Regions from separate parts of the Fictibacillus arsenicus genome, predicted to be linked through region 2. Evidence: riboswitches for the same ligand, from Rfam matches in the RefSeq annotation. Region 2 holds a riboswitch; each other region holds the start of a gene.
The links. Region 2 has a riboswitch for S-adenosylmethionine ahead of ABE41_RS18865 (methionine ABC transporter ATP-binding protein). Riboswitches for the same ligand answer to the same signal wherever they lie in the genome.
Positions count from the first base shown of each region.

Region 1: linked by a shared signal. The riboswitch ahead of ABE41_RS11355 (bifunctional homocysteine S-methyltransferase/methylenetetrahydrofolate reductase) and the one ahead of ABE41_RS18865 (methionine ABC transporter ATP-binding protein) in region 2 are both predicted to bind S-adenosylmethionine.
Region 3: linked by a shared signal. The riboswitch ahead of ABE41_RS15745 (methionine ABC transporter ATP-binding protein) and the one ahead of ABE41_RS18865 (methionine ABC transporter ATP-binding protein) in region 2 are both predicted to bind S-adenosylmethionine.

Region 1 is NZ_CP016761.1:2,205,589-2,209,931, reverse strand. It holds gene ABE41_RS11365 (sirohydrochlorin chelatase) at 1-255, shown strand, start outside; gene ABE41_RS11360 (precorrin-2 dehydrogenase/sirohydrochlorin ferrochelatase family protein) at 271-885, shown strand; SAM riboswitch class I at 910-1,023, shown strand; gene ABE41_RS11355 (bifunctional homocysteine S-methyltransferase/methylenetetrahydrofolate reductase) at 1,086-2,936, shown strand; gene metH (methionine synthase) at 2,929-4,343, shown strand, end outside.
Region 2 is NZ_CP016761.1:3,736,106-3,740,448, forward strand. It holds gene ABE41_RS18855 (MetQ/NlpA family ABC transporter substrate-binding protein) at 1-129, opposite strand, end outside; gene ABE41_RS18860 (methionine ABC transporter permease) at 192-854, opposite strand; gene ABE41_RS18865 (methionine ABC transporter ATP-binding protein) at 844-1,884, opposite strand; SAM riboswitch class I at 1,971-2,076, opposite strand; gene ABE41_RS18870 (Gfo/Idh/MocA family protein) at 2,205-3,236, opposite strand; gene ABE41_RS20820 (hypothetical protein) at 3,233-3,556, opposite strand; gene ABE41_RS18875 (Gfo/Idh/MocA family protein) at 3,553-4,278, opposite strand.
Region 3 is NZ_CP016761.1:3,072,670-3,077,012, forward strand. It holds gene ABE41_RS15740 (methionine ABC transporter permease) at 1-168, opposite strand, end outside; gene ABE41_RS15745 (methionine ABC transporter ATP-binding protein) at 161-1,186, opposite strand; SAM riboswitch class I at 1,529-1,653, opposite strand; gene ABE41_RS15750 (PNPOx family protein) at 1,731-2,075, opposite strand; gene ABE41_RS15755 (anti-sigma-I factor RsgI family protein) at 2,203-3,324, opposite strand; gene sigI (RNA polymerase sigma-I factor) at 3,414-4,169, opposite strand.

The DNA.
Region 1 (4,343 bases), 1.5 Mb from region 2:
ACCGGTTCATCTCCAAGTTTTGAAGAAGTATTATGGAACAGTAAACAAACATACGATCAAGTAATTGTTGTTCCTTATCTCTTGTTTTCAGGTCTATTAATAAATGGAATGAAGCTTACAATAAAACGATATGTGGAACATTCACAACAAGAAATAATCCTATGCGAGACGCTTGGCTTTCATCCTATATTAAAAGAGGTATTACTGACTCGGATAAATGAGACACTTCAAACAAAAGAATTTGCAATATTTTAAAAAGTGAGGTATATTATGTACCCTATACACGTAGACCTATCCGGTAAAGAAGTTGTTGTAGCAGGAGGCGGTCCTGTTGCTTACCGAAAAATAAGAGATCTGCTGAAAGAAAAAGCAATAATAACTGTCATTAGTATTGATGCAGTTAAAGAGATTCAGGAATTACATGAACAAAGTAAACTCACTTGGATTTCTAGAGAGGTTAAGAGTAACGATTTCGAGAAAGCCTTTCTTATTGTCGCAGCGACTAATTTAAACGAAGTGAATGCTGAGATTGCTAATAAAGTGAATGAGAACCAGCTTATTAATGTAGCAGACCAGACACAATTAGGCAATTTTATCATTCCAAGCGTTGTCAGAAGAGGTAAACTAGTACTCTCAGTTTCAACCTCTGGGGCTAGTCCCAGCTTGTCTATCTTAATAAAAAAAGAACTTCAGCAAATGTACAGTAAAGACTATGAATCTTATTTGGAGTTTTTGTTTGAATGCAGAACAATCATTAAGAATGAAATTCCGAAAATAAAAAGGAAAGCTTTATTGACGGAACTCACAGATCCTGTCTTTTTACACGATGTGAACAAACGTTACGGATATAAAAAGACATTGTTGAACAAAAAGTTCGTAACCTAGTTAAGTAACCATAATTGAATAAAACCCTTATCAAGAGAGGTTGAGGGAGCGGCCCTATGAAACCTCAGCAACCAGCAGCGTAAAGCTGAAAAGGTGCTAATTCCTGCGAGTCCACATAATGACTTGTAAAGATAAGAAGACCAAACGCTGAAAAAAGTCTTCTTTCTAGAAGGCTTTTTATTTTATATAAGGAGGCTGACATGAGCTTAGTAACTGATTTAAAACATAACAAAATTTTAATCGGCGACGGTGCTATGGGTACGCTTCTGTATTCATACGGCTCGGATTTTTGTTACGAAGAATTAAATCTTTCGCAACCGGAACAAATCTATAATATTCACCGGGCTTATCTAAATGCTGGCGCTGACATCATTCAAACAAATACGTATGCAGCCAACTATTCAAAGCTAGAACGTTATGGCCTCCAAGATCAGGTAAAAGAAATCAACAAAGCAGCTGTTCAAATTGCGAGAAGAGCTGCCAAAAACGAATATGTTGTAGGAACCATTGGCGGAATCCGCGGCATTAAACCAAACAGTATTTCGCTTGATGAAATTAAACGCAGTTTTCGTGAACAGCTCTATTGTTTACTCATGGAAAACGTAGACGGTATACAGCTGGAAACGTATTACGATCTGCAAGAACTCGAAACCGTATTAGAAATTGCTAGAAAAGAAACGTCTCTTCCAATGATTGCTCAAGTTTCCCTTCAGGAAATAGGTTTTCTGCAAGACCGAACCCCAATTTCAGAAGCTCTGTTGCGTCTTGAGGAAATCGGTGCGGATGTAGTGGGATTAAATTGCCGGTTAGGTCCTTATCACATGCTGAAGACACTTGAGGAAGTACCGATTCCTAAAAAAGCATTTATATCTGCGTTTCCGAATGCCTCACTGCCTTCATATTCAGATGGAAAGTTCCAATATGAGAGTGATGCTGAGTATTTTAAAGAATGTGCTCATCTGTTCAGAGAGCAAGGTGTCAGTGTTCTAGGAGGCTGCTGCGGTACAACACCTGAACACATACGTGCTTTTTCGAATGAACTTAAGAACCTGCAGCCTGTAAAAGAAAAAGAAGTAAAACAAAGACAAAGAGATATTGTAATTCAGTCTGCTTCAAAGTCTATGTATGTTCCGCTTTGTGAAGAAGTAAAGAAGAAACAATCCATCATTGTTGAATTGGACCCGCCTCGCAAGCTTGATACGTCTGGATTTATGGAGGGTGCGAAGGCTTTAAAAGAAGCGGGAATCGATGCTCTGACACTGGCTGATAATTCTCTTGCATCTCCACGAATATGCAACTCAGCATTAGGATCGATTGTTCAGTCAGAATTAAATCTTCGGCCGCTCGTTCATATTACGTGCCGCGACCGGAATTTAATCGGACTTCAATCACACTTAATGGGTCTTCATACACAAGGAATACGTGAAATATTAGCTGTAACTGGAGATCCAGCAAGTGTCGGTGATTTTCCTGGTGCATCATCTGTTTATGATGTCACTTCATTCGAACTGATCAAACTCATTAAGCAGTTTAATCAAGGATTATCATTATCAGGAAAAGAACTAGGAGAAAAAACTTCTTTTAGTGTAGGAGCAGCTTTTAATCCAAATATCAGGTTAATTGATAAAGCTGTTGAACGTTTAGAAAAGAAGATTGAATACGGTGCAGACTATTTTATAAGTCAGCCTATTTTTTCAGAGGAAAAGCTAATTGAAACCTATGAAGCCACCAAACACATTGATAAACCGATCTATATAGGAATAATGCCATTAACGAGTTCGCAAAATGCTGAATTTCTTCATCATGAAGTGCCAGGGATAAAATTATCTGACTCTGTACGTGAACAAATGGGGAAATTTAAAGAAAGTCCTAAACAAGCAAGCGTTGAAGGCTTAAATATAGCAAAGTCACTTTTGGATACAGCTATGGATCTTTTTAATGGTATTTATCTCATCACTCCATTTATGCGTTATGAACTAACTGTTGAGTTAGCCAAATATGCACGAATGAATCATCCATCCCTGTTAGCAAGGAGGTCGCAAAATGCCTAAGACATCAATAGAAGGTCAGCTGAAAAAGAGAATATTAATTATGGATGGCGCAATGGGGACGATGCTTCAAGAAGCAAAGCTCACAGCAGAAGATTTTGGCGGCGAGGAATATGACGGGTGTAATGAATATTTAAATGTAACAGCACCAGATGTTATTGAATCCATTCACTTAACGTATCTGCAAGCTGGCGCAGATATCATTGAAACGAATACCTTTGGGGGAACTAATCTTGTTTTAGACGAGTATGATCTTGGCGTACGAGCTTATGAGATTAATAAGTTAGGAGCGGAAATTGCGAGAAAAGCAGCTGATGCAGTTTCTTCCGAAAAATGGCCGCGTTTTGTTGCGGGATCTATGGGGCCAACAACGAAAACATTAAGCGTTACTGGCGGTACGACATTTGATGCGTTAAAGGAAGCTTATGCAGAACAAGCAAGAGGACTGATCGACGGCGGTGCAGATCTGCTCCTATTAGAAACAAGTCAAGATATGCTTAATGTAAAAGCAGGTTTTTTAGGAATCAAACAAGCGATTGAGCAAACTGGAAAAAGAATTCCCCTCATGGTATCAGGAACCATCGAACCGATGGGAACAACATTAGCTGGTCAATCGATTGAAGCGTTTTATATTTCATTAAAACACATGAATCCGTTAGCAGTTGGCTTAAACTGTGCAACTGGACCTGAATTTATGCAAGACCATATCCGCTCACTTTCAGATCTATCAACATCTGCAGTCAGCTGTTACCCGAATGCAGGGCTGCCGGATGAAGAAGGAAATTATCATGAGACTCCCGAAAGTTTAGCAGCTAAATTGTCGGGATTTGCAGAAAAAGGTTGGCTTAATATTGTTGGAGGCTGCTGCGGAACAACGCCTAAACATATAGAAGCATTAGCAAAAGTAATGAAGAATTATTCACCACGATCGATTCAAACGAATGAAACGCATATGGTCTCAGGAATTGAACCTTTCATTTATGATGACCCAACTTTAAGGCCGATCATGGTCGGTGAGCGTACGAATGTCATTGGCTCAAGAAAGTTTAAGAGGCTTATTGCAGAGAAGAAGTTTGAGGAAGCCGCTGAAATCGCAAGGGCTCAAGTAAAAGGCGGTGCACATGTACTGGATGTATGCTTAGCAGATCCAGACAGAGATGAACGAAATGACATGGAAGAGTTCATGAAAGAAGCAGTTAAGAAGGTAAAGATTCCTTTCGTAATCGACTCAACTGATGAAGATGTTATTGAGCTAGCTTTAAAATATTCACAAGGTAAAGCTATCATTAATTCTATTAACCTTGAAGACGGAGAAGAACGATTTGAAAAAGTGATTCCGCTTCTGCATAAGTATGGAGCCGCAGTTGTAGTAGGAACCATCGATGAAAAAGGAATGGGTGTTTCAGCAGA
Region 2 (4,343 bases):
TGGAACTTCTGCTGATGATGTACCGACTATAACTGTTTTACTGCCTTCGCTATTATCTGAACTGCTGTTTGAACCACAGGCAGAAAGTAATAGAAGTAATCCTACTAAAATAATGGCTAATTTTTTCATGTTTATAATCCCCTATGCTGTTTTTTTTTATAAAAGGATAACCTTTTACAAACGAATATGTTTTAGTTTCTTCTCAATTTTTTCGCGATCACGTTCCCTATTGATTGAACAAGTTGAACCATGATAATGAGTGTGACAACGGTAATGACCATAACCTCTGTTTTAAATTGGTTATATCCATACGTAATCGCTAGATCACCGATTCCACCGCCACCAACGGCCCCCGCCATTGCGGAAGCACCGATTAATCCAATTGTCGCGATGGTTAAAGCTAACACAAGAGAGCTTCGTGCTTCAGGAAGGAGAAATCTCCAAATAATTTGCCAAGGAGTCGCCCCCATGGCTTGAGCTAATTCGATGGTCCCTTGATCCACTTCAAGAAGTGAGTTTTCAACTAAACGCCCGATATAAAAGGCTGTATAGAGGACAAGTGGGACAATTGCAGCAGTCGTACCAATTGAAGTTCCGACTACTAAGCGAGTAAAAGGAATAATCGCCACAACTAGAATAATAAAAGGAATCGATCGAAAAATATTGATAATAACGTTAAGAATATTGAAGACTATTTTATTTTCTAGAATCCCGTGTTCTCTCGTAATCACTAACACTACGCCAATTGGCATACCAATAATGATCGAAATAATCAGCCCTACAATAACCATATATAAGGTTTGATCAATAGCAGTTAAAAATTCAGGCCAGAACCAGCTCCAATCAAATGGCATCTTTAGACACCTCCTTTATCACAGCATCATTCTCGTTTATATATTGAATCGCACGATTAATCTCTTCACGGTCTCCCTTAAATTCAACTAGCAAATTTCCAAATGGAACTCCCTGGAGCTCTGTTACCATCCCGTGGATCACATTCAAATCGATAGAAAATTTTTTAGCCGTATTCGAGAGCAACGGTGTATTGGTCGATGCGCCCTTAAAGATAATCCGGTAAATACCATGTGGGTTCGTCTGACTACTTTCCTCAATTAATCGTTTGATCGAAGGTGGAATCGTTTGGTTCAATACCGTCCTCACAAAGCTTCTTGCAATTTTCGTTTTCGGCTCGGTGAACACATCGATGACAGAGCCTTGTTCAACAATTGTTCCCTTTTCTATGACCGCAACCTTGTCACAAACATCACGGATGACATTCATCTCATGGGTAATCATTAAAATCGTGATGCCTAACTCGTCCCGAACCTTGCGCAGTAATTCCAGTACCGCTTCCGTCGTATTCGGGTCAAGGGCAGATGTCGCTTCATCACAAAGGAGAATATCTGGATCTGTTGCCAATGCTCGTGCGATACCCACCCTTTGCTTTTGACCTCCTGATAGTTGTTCAGGATAATGATTCATCCGATCCGCCAACCCAACGAAGGATAATAATTTTGTCACTTTCTCTTTAATCTCATCCTTCGGGACGCCTTCTAAAATAAGCGGCATCGCAACATTTTTGAAAATCGTTTTCGCTTGCAATAAGTTATATTGCTGAAAAATCATCCCGATTTTTTTTCGTTGCTTGCGTAAGTCCCTTGGATTAAGCGTAAGGAGGTCAACGTCATTAATCAGGACTTTCCCGGAAGTTGGACGTTCCAATATATTCACGCAGCGGATTAGTGTACTTTTCCCGGCACCACTAAATCCAACCACGCCGAAAATTTCTCCTTTATCAACTTTTAGGTTGATTCCTTTCAAAGCTTCAACTTTTTTGTCTTTCCCTTTCCCAAAAACTTTGTGAACATCATCTAGTACAAGCATGTTGTAGTCTCCTTTTTCAAGCATCTAAACCTAAATAAAACACAAAAAAACCACAATCATTTGAAAGTGGTTAGCCGTTTATCTAAACCTTATCTTTCAGAATGATATCATTCTGCAGGAATTAGCACCTTTCATAAAAATGATGGTTGCTGGACGTCATAGGGCCTGTCCCTCAGTCTCTCTGGATAAGTTATTCTTTTATTTTACTTTTTTTAGTATATAAAAGTAATAGAATATAGTCAATATTTTTTATTTTTTATTTTTTAAAATATGTGAAGGATAAAAAGGAAAAGTTATTATTTGCGTAATTCTTAAAAGTTTTAACGGTCGTTATGAAGTATGCGATCCATGACTAACTGAACTAAGTGTCCATCATAAAAGTCAGGCTGTTTTATAACACGAGAAGGATCTAAGATGCGATCTACCCATTTCCATATTTCATTTCTTGACGTCAAACGCCAAGGGCGAAAATTCCCTTCTCCGCTTTCTTCCTTTTCATTCCATGTATGGGTCTTGTTCGTCCCGTTTTGAACAGAAAGTTGAATGCCAAATTCTGTTGATAACATTTCCATTTTTCCATTGTCACCATACACGTTGATTTTAATTGTTTGTCCCCTGCCTCCTTGATAACGAACCCAGCTTGTTTGGAAGCTTGAGATCGCGTTATTGGGCAGCATCGCTGTAAAAAATACCGAATCAGGTGCTTTCTCTTTATCATTTGTATCTCTTTTTACAATTTGATAGGAAGCTGACAGTGGATGAATAGGTCCGTCAAATAAATAATGTGCCAGATCGATAAGATGGGAACCTAGGTCAGCCAGAACACCGCCTTCACCACCAAGCTGAATATCCCCTCTCCACCCTGGTGAGGATTGAATACCATAATCACCGGTATATTCAAAATCAGCTTCAAGTATGTTTCCTATTCTTTTCTCACGCAACTCATTCTTCATCTGCTTAACGGCAGGATTTTCACGGTATGTAAAATTCACTGCATGTATGATAGACGAATGAACACCCTCTATTATTCTAGTAGATTCTTCCGTATTTAGGGCTAAAGGCTTCTCACAAATAATGTGCAAGCCCCTCTTTGCTGCCGTTAAGATTATGTCGGCATGAGTACAGTTCGGCGTTATAATACATACCCCGTCTAAATTCTCGTTATCTATCATTTGTTCGTAAGAAGTATAACTTTTTGCAATGCCGTATTTTTTAGCCATCAAACGAGCGTTGTTTCCATTCTCACTGCAGATGGCGGTCAACTCAGCTTGAGGATGCATGTTAAGGACGGGTAAATACCATAGATCCGCAAACCAGCTGGCTCCGATTACACCTATTTTAATCGGTTTCATTTTATCACCTCATGCTCAGAGGTGATTCTCGTGTTTTCAAGAATTTGATGAAGTACCTTTTGATTTTCATAGCCATCATAAAAGGTTGGACAATCCTCTGGTGTAAGACCGTTAATCAAATCTATGAAATCTTCGAGCTGATTTCTTTTATAGGTGACAGGCACTTCTAAACTTGTTTTATCTCTTGTTTTCTGTTCGTGGTTGAACCGGATCAAATGTATATTGTCAGGTCGCTCACAAGAAAGCTCCATCGTCCCTTCATCTCCAAAAAGAGTAACCTCTAGTGCGTTCGAAAAACCTACTGCATTCCTTGTTGTCATGAACTGGCCACCGCGATAAACGCTGAATAATCATCAACATCTACTTCTTCAATCTGTTTGTTTGCGTCTAGTGATGCTCTTTCTTTTACAAAAGTCGTATTTAAACTCTTAATCTGCTGAAATTCTCCAGCAAAAAAACGAGCCGCATCGATCATGTGCGAACCAAGATCCCCAAGTGCGCCAGAACCGGAAAGCGCTTTCTTAAAACGCCAGGTTAAAGGAATTTGAACAGCGGGGATGCCCCAATCCTGTAAATAACGGATAGAGATATGCCGCAGCTTGCCGATCTTGTTCTGCTGAAGTAAATCTTTCGCATAGCGGAACGAAGCAACATAACGGTAAGAAAACCCAACCATGCATGGAATAGGCTGTTTTTCGTATTGCTTTTTAAGTTCTATAGCCTCTTCAAAGTTTAATGTAAATGGTTTCTCTGTCATAAGCGGTTTTTGATGCTGTATACAATTACTGATTATTTCAGCGTGTAGATAGTTAGGTACGATTGAAATGACAGCATCTACCTCTGAATCTTTGATCAGTTCCTCATAATCTTCATATCTCTTATTCTGAGGAATATCCAGCTTGTCTCCAATCACCTGAAGCTGCTCTTTATTCACATCTGATATAGCGCCCACCGAAACATTTTTTAATTGAGATAAAAGATAGATATGATGATTTGCCATGCCTCCTAAACCAATTAAGCCGATTGAAATATGATTTGTCATCTTCTTCATTCCTCCTTGTTTCGTTACACCCTCTATACAAGAAAAACTGAAAAATACCTTCTTAT
Region 3 (4,343 bases), 660 kb from region 2:
GAATTTGTTTTCCCACAGGTTGCCTGGAGCGGTTAAATATAAGGCAAGCCCCAAAGCGAGACCTAAAATGAATGTTACAAAAACGGAAATAGCCGACATATATAAAGTTTCTTTCGTTGCTTCTAAAACAACATCCCACTGAACGTTCGGGAACCAAGTACTAAGCATTATGAATCACCTCAACTTCTACCTGAACACTATTTAAAAATTCCATAGCGTTAGAAAGTGCCGCTTCAGAACCTTTTATTTGGATAAATAATGTACCGTATGGACCATTTTGAGTTTGAGTAATTTTACCTTGCAGGATATTAACATCCACTTCAAAGTTTCGGATCAGCTCTGTAATTAAAGGCTGCCCGGCACTGCCTCCTACAAAAGTAAGCTGAACAATTCTGCCTTCAGGAAACTCCTCTATAAATTGCTTTATGGTATCCACTGTTTCTTCTGGTTCTGTAACTTGTTTTACAAAATCCTTTGTAATGGATTCTTTAGGGTTTTTAAAGACGCTCAGTACATCGCCTTCTTCTACCACTTTTCCTTTTTCCATTACTGCAACTCGGTGACAGATTTTTCGTATGACGTGCATTTCATGTGTGATCAACACGATAGTTAGACCTAGCTTCTGGTTGATTTCTACTAGAAGATCTAAAATACTGTCGGTTGTTTTTGGATCAAGTGCTGAAGTGGCTTCATCACATAATAAAACTTTCGGTTCGTTGGCAAGTGCTCTCGCAATACCAACCCGCTGTTTTTGGCCCCCGCTCAGCTGTGAAGGATATGAACCGCCTCTGCCTTCTAGTCCGACAAGATCAATCAGCTCGTCAACACGCTGCTTGATTTTCTCTTTCGGATATCCAGCGATTTCTAACGGGAAAGCAATGTTCTCTCTAACGGTTCTCGACCATAAAAGGTTGAAGTGCTGGAATATCATACTTATTTCCTGTCTAGCTTCTCTAAGTTTTTTAGAAGATAGCTCAGACATATTTTTTCCGCCGATCGTAACCGTACCGCTTGTCGGTCTTTCCAGCATGTTAAGAATTCGGATAAGTGTACTTTTCCCTGCTCCGCTGTATCCAATAATGCCGTAAATTTCACCTTGTTTTATGTTTAAATCTACCGAATCAACAGCCTTCACTTCACCATCTTTGGTTTGAAAGACTTTACGGACTGAATGTAAATTAATCAATAGAACTAACCTCATTTCCATCTGTAATACTTTAAATTGCAATTAGAAGCTGTTGATTTCCGCTCCAGGATGCTCGCTTTCCGCGGGGCGTGCGGTGAGCTTCCTCTGCGCTTTGCGCCGTTAGGAGTCTTAATAAAACCTGTGTGCTCCTGCGTCTACAAGCAACTCCTAACGAAGTGAGTTTCCTCGTCGCATGCCTTGCGAGGAAGAATACTCAAGTAGCTGGCACGCTAATCCCGCTGGAGTCTCGCACCTTGCAATCCAATCAACAAACCATTCAAATAAAAAAATGCCCTCTGCTTCAATATGAGCAGAAAGGCATATAATATTCTATGCGCGTTCTCCTCATCTCCCAAGACAATTGAATGCCTTGCAGGAATTGGCACCTTTCTAGTCAGTATGGATTACATACAGCTAGCGGTTGCCGGGTTTCATAGGGCCAGTCCCTCCACCTCTCGTGATAAGTTAAAGCGTTGCGTTATTAAGTTAAAACGATGCATTTTTGAATCACTGAGATGAATAATATCACCGCTGTCGATTCGTGTCAAACATTTTTAACACTTTTAATCAAGACGCCTGCAGATATTTGTTCCCAATGAGAGCTTAAATAGAATATGGCTTCCCATTTCAGCCGCTGTCTTAACGTCCCGTGAAACTCGATCATCTCTTGGCGAAGGAGTGTTGTAAGCTTCATTTTCCCATCTAGCATCATAGATAGATACTTTGGATTTCCTCTGAAAACAACGATACGATTACGTTCTCCTTCTCTGTAATCAATCCTCAAGGTAGTTTCATCATTGAGACTAAATCTAGGTTTAACCGGAATGTTATACAATGGCAAGTATGGACTTTTTCCAATCTGTCTTTCAAAAAAGGTGACATCCAGCATATAAAATCCCCCCGAATTGGTTGTTATTTCACCTTTTCGAGAGGAACGGAGTGTTTACCTTTATAAAGCGTTCGACAGTCAGTAAAAATCGTTTTTGTAATTACGACAGTATTAACCATATTTAGTGCTAATGTTTGTTACGATGTTTGTCGCGATCTTGCTTATTGCGGTCCTGTTTATTGCGGTCCTGTTTATTGCGGTCCTGCTGATTTTTCTTGTGATGATTATTCGCGTTTCGGTTTTGATGTTCATTATTCTTTTGTTTATTGCTGTTAAACGCACGATTTTGATGCTTGTTATCGCTATTATTTAACTTTCTTTCTTTAGGCTTCACCAATTTTTCTTGTTTCTTGTTATGGTGATTATCTTGATTGTGATGCTTTTCTCTGTGCTTTTTAACTTCTTTTGGTTGGCTAACTGCTTTTTTAGGGACTGCTATTTTTATGTCATTCTTTCGTTCATGGGCTTCGGTGTTAATTTTCCTTGGGTGCGGTAAGCTTTGTATGTCATTAGAGGATAAAGTATTTACTTTTAGCTCTTGAAAGTTAACCTCTTTTATCTTCTCTTCTGTTAAAGTCTTGCCGTTTATGTTTGCAGTTTGAAATGCTTTATATTTTCCTGAAGACACTCCAAGCTGCTTTGCTTTTTCACGAGTGTCAGGATTAGACTCTGAAACAGTGATACGGACAGGGTATTTTACAACAGTCTTCTTCACGATTGAATTTACTGCTTCATCTAGAGCTGCTTCAGTCTTATCATTGCCTTCTTCACTGGAAATGGTTGTGATGAGCATAGAATGGTCTGATTCCATATAACCTTCTTCTTCATATGCCTTAATAAGCTGATCAGCAAAGTCTTCAAATGAAAATTGATTTTCAACGTTCAGATCATATTTATCTATGATTTTTTTTGCCTCGTCATTAAATGCATCAATTTGGATAACCTGCATTTCCTCATCTACGCCCACTTCTAAGCTTGGATTAATATCAAAGCTTACATAAGCCGCTGCCGCTGACTCGCTTCCAATCGGGATCAAACCTGATAGAAGAACAACAGCAAGTATCGCTGCTACAGATGGCACCACAAAAAGACTTCTTTTCCTTTCCGAAAAATAAGAAGCCTGATATTCTCTGCCCACTGATGGATTTTTGCCTGCTGGTACTCTTACCGTTACAAATGTTCCATCTTTCATAAGCAAAGTCGCTTTTCTGTTGTTAACCTCTATTACAATGCCGCTGCCGCTTTTCAATTGTATCCCTCCCGCAAGTTGCAGGATCAGTAGTAATTACAGGCAAGAGGAAGTAATCCCCCTTACCATGCAATCATATATACCTCACCTTAAGGCTGAATGTATGATTTCAGCGCTTGGAAATCGCCTAAATATATTAATGATACCGCTATTATATACTTTCGATTTCTCTCTATGGTTTTACGACTACAGGATACCATATTTAATAAATCTTTTATCGGCAATTGCTTTTTTTCCTTTAAAAATGCGGCAAGTTCTTCATTTTCTGCTAAAAGGCGAGCAATTTCTTTGGCATTTTCACGTGCATCAACGTGTTTTGGACAATGTTTGCTTAAAACTTTAAAGTTTAGTCCGAATGTTTTTAAAAGCTTTTGATACTCTTCTATTTCATAAACACGGTTTTCTACTTGAATCTGATCTTCAAAATGATCCATAGCTGCCTTTTGTTCAGCATAGCTTTCTTCTAAACGGCCTTCTTCATCTTCTTCATCCGGCTGGAGAAAAATCAATCTGTTTTGACGAACTTCTTTACGGATATAGTCAATGACACGGCGTCTGATTACCATATCTGCAAAGGATAAAAAGCGGCTGCCTTGTCCTTCTTGATATTGATCTATCGCTTCATTAAAGGCAAAAAGACCTACACTAAACTCATCCATTGTTCGATCTATATATTGACTGCACACTTTTGATGTAACTTTTTTAATGAATGGTTGGTAATCACCAATTAGTTCATTTCTTAATTTTTCATCGTTTCTTTCCTGGATCGTTAATACTTTATCTTCTATGCTTGTCATTTTGTTCTTTGCTATAGGAAATACTGCATTTAAATTTAAAGATGTCATGATTATCAATCACCCCTGCTAAAAAAATTACTTGTTTTATTCGATCTTCGTTTGTTTTTGTTTTCATAAAATCATTCTTATTTACCACTAATCGTTCGGGAGCAAACATGTAACAAGCTCTCCTATTCATTTATACCACGACTTTTGACATTTGTAGGATACAGTTCTATAACA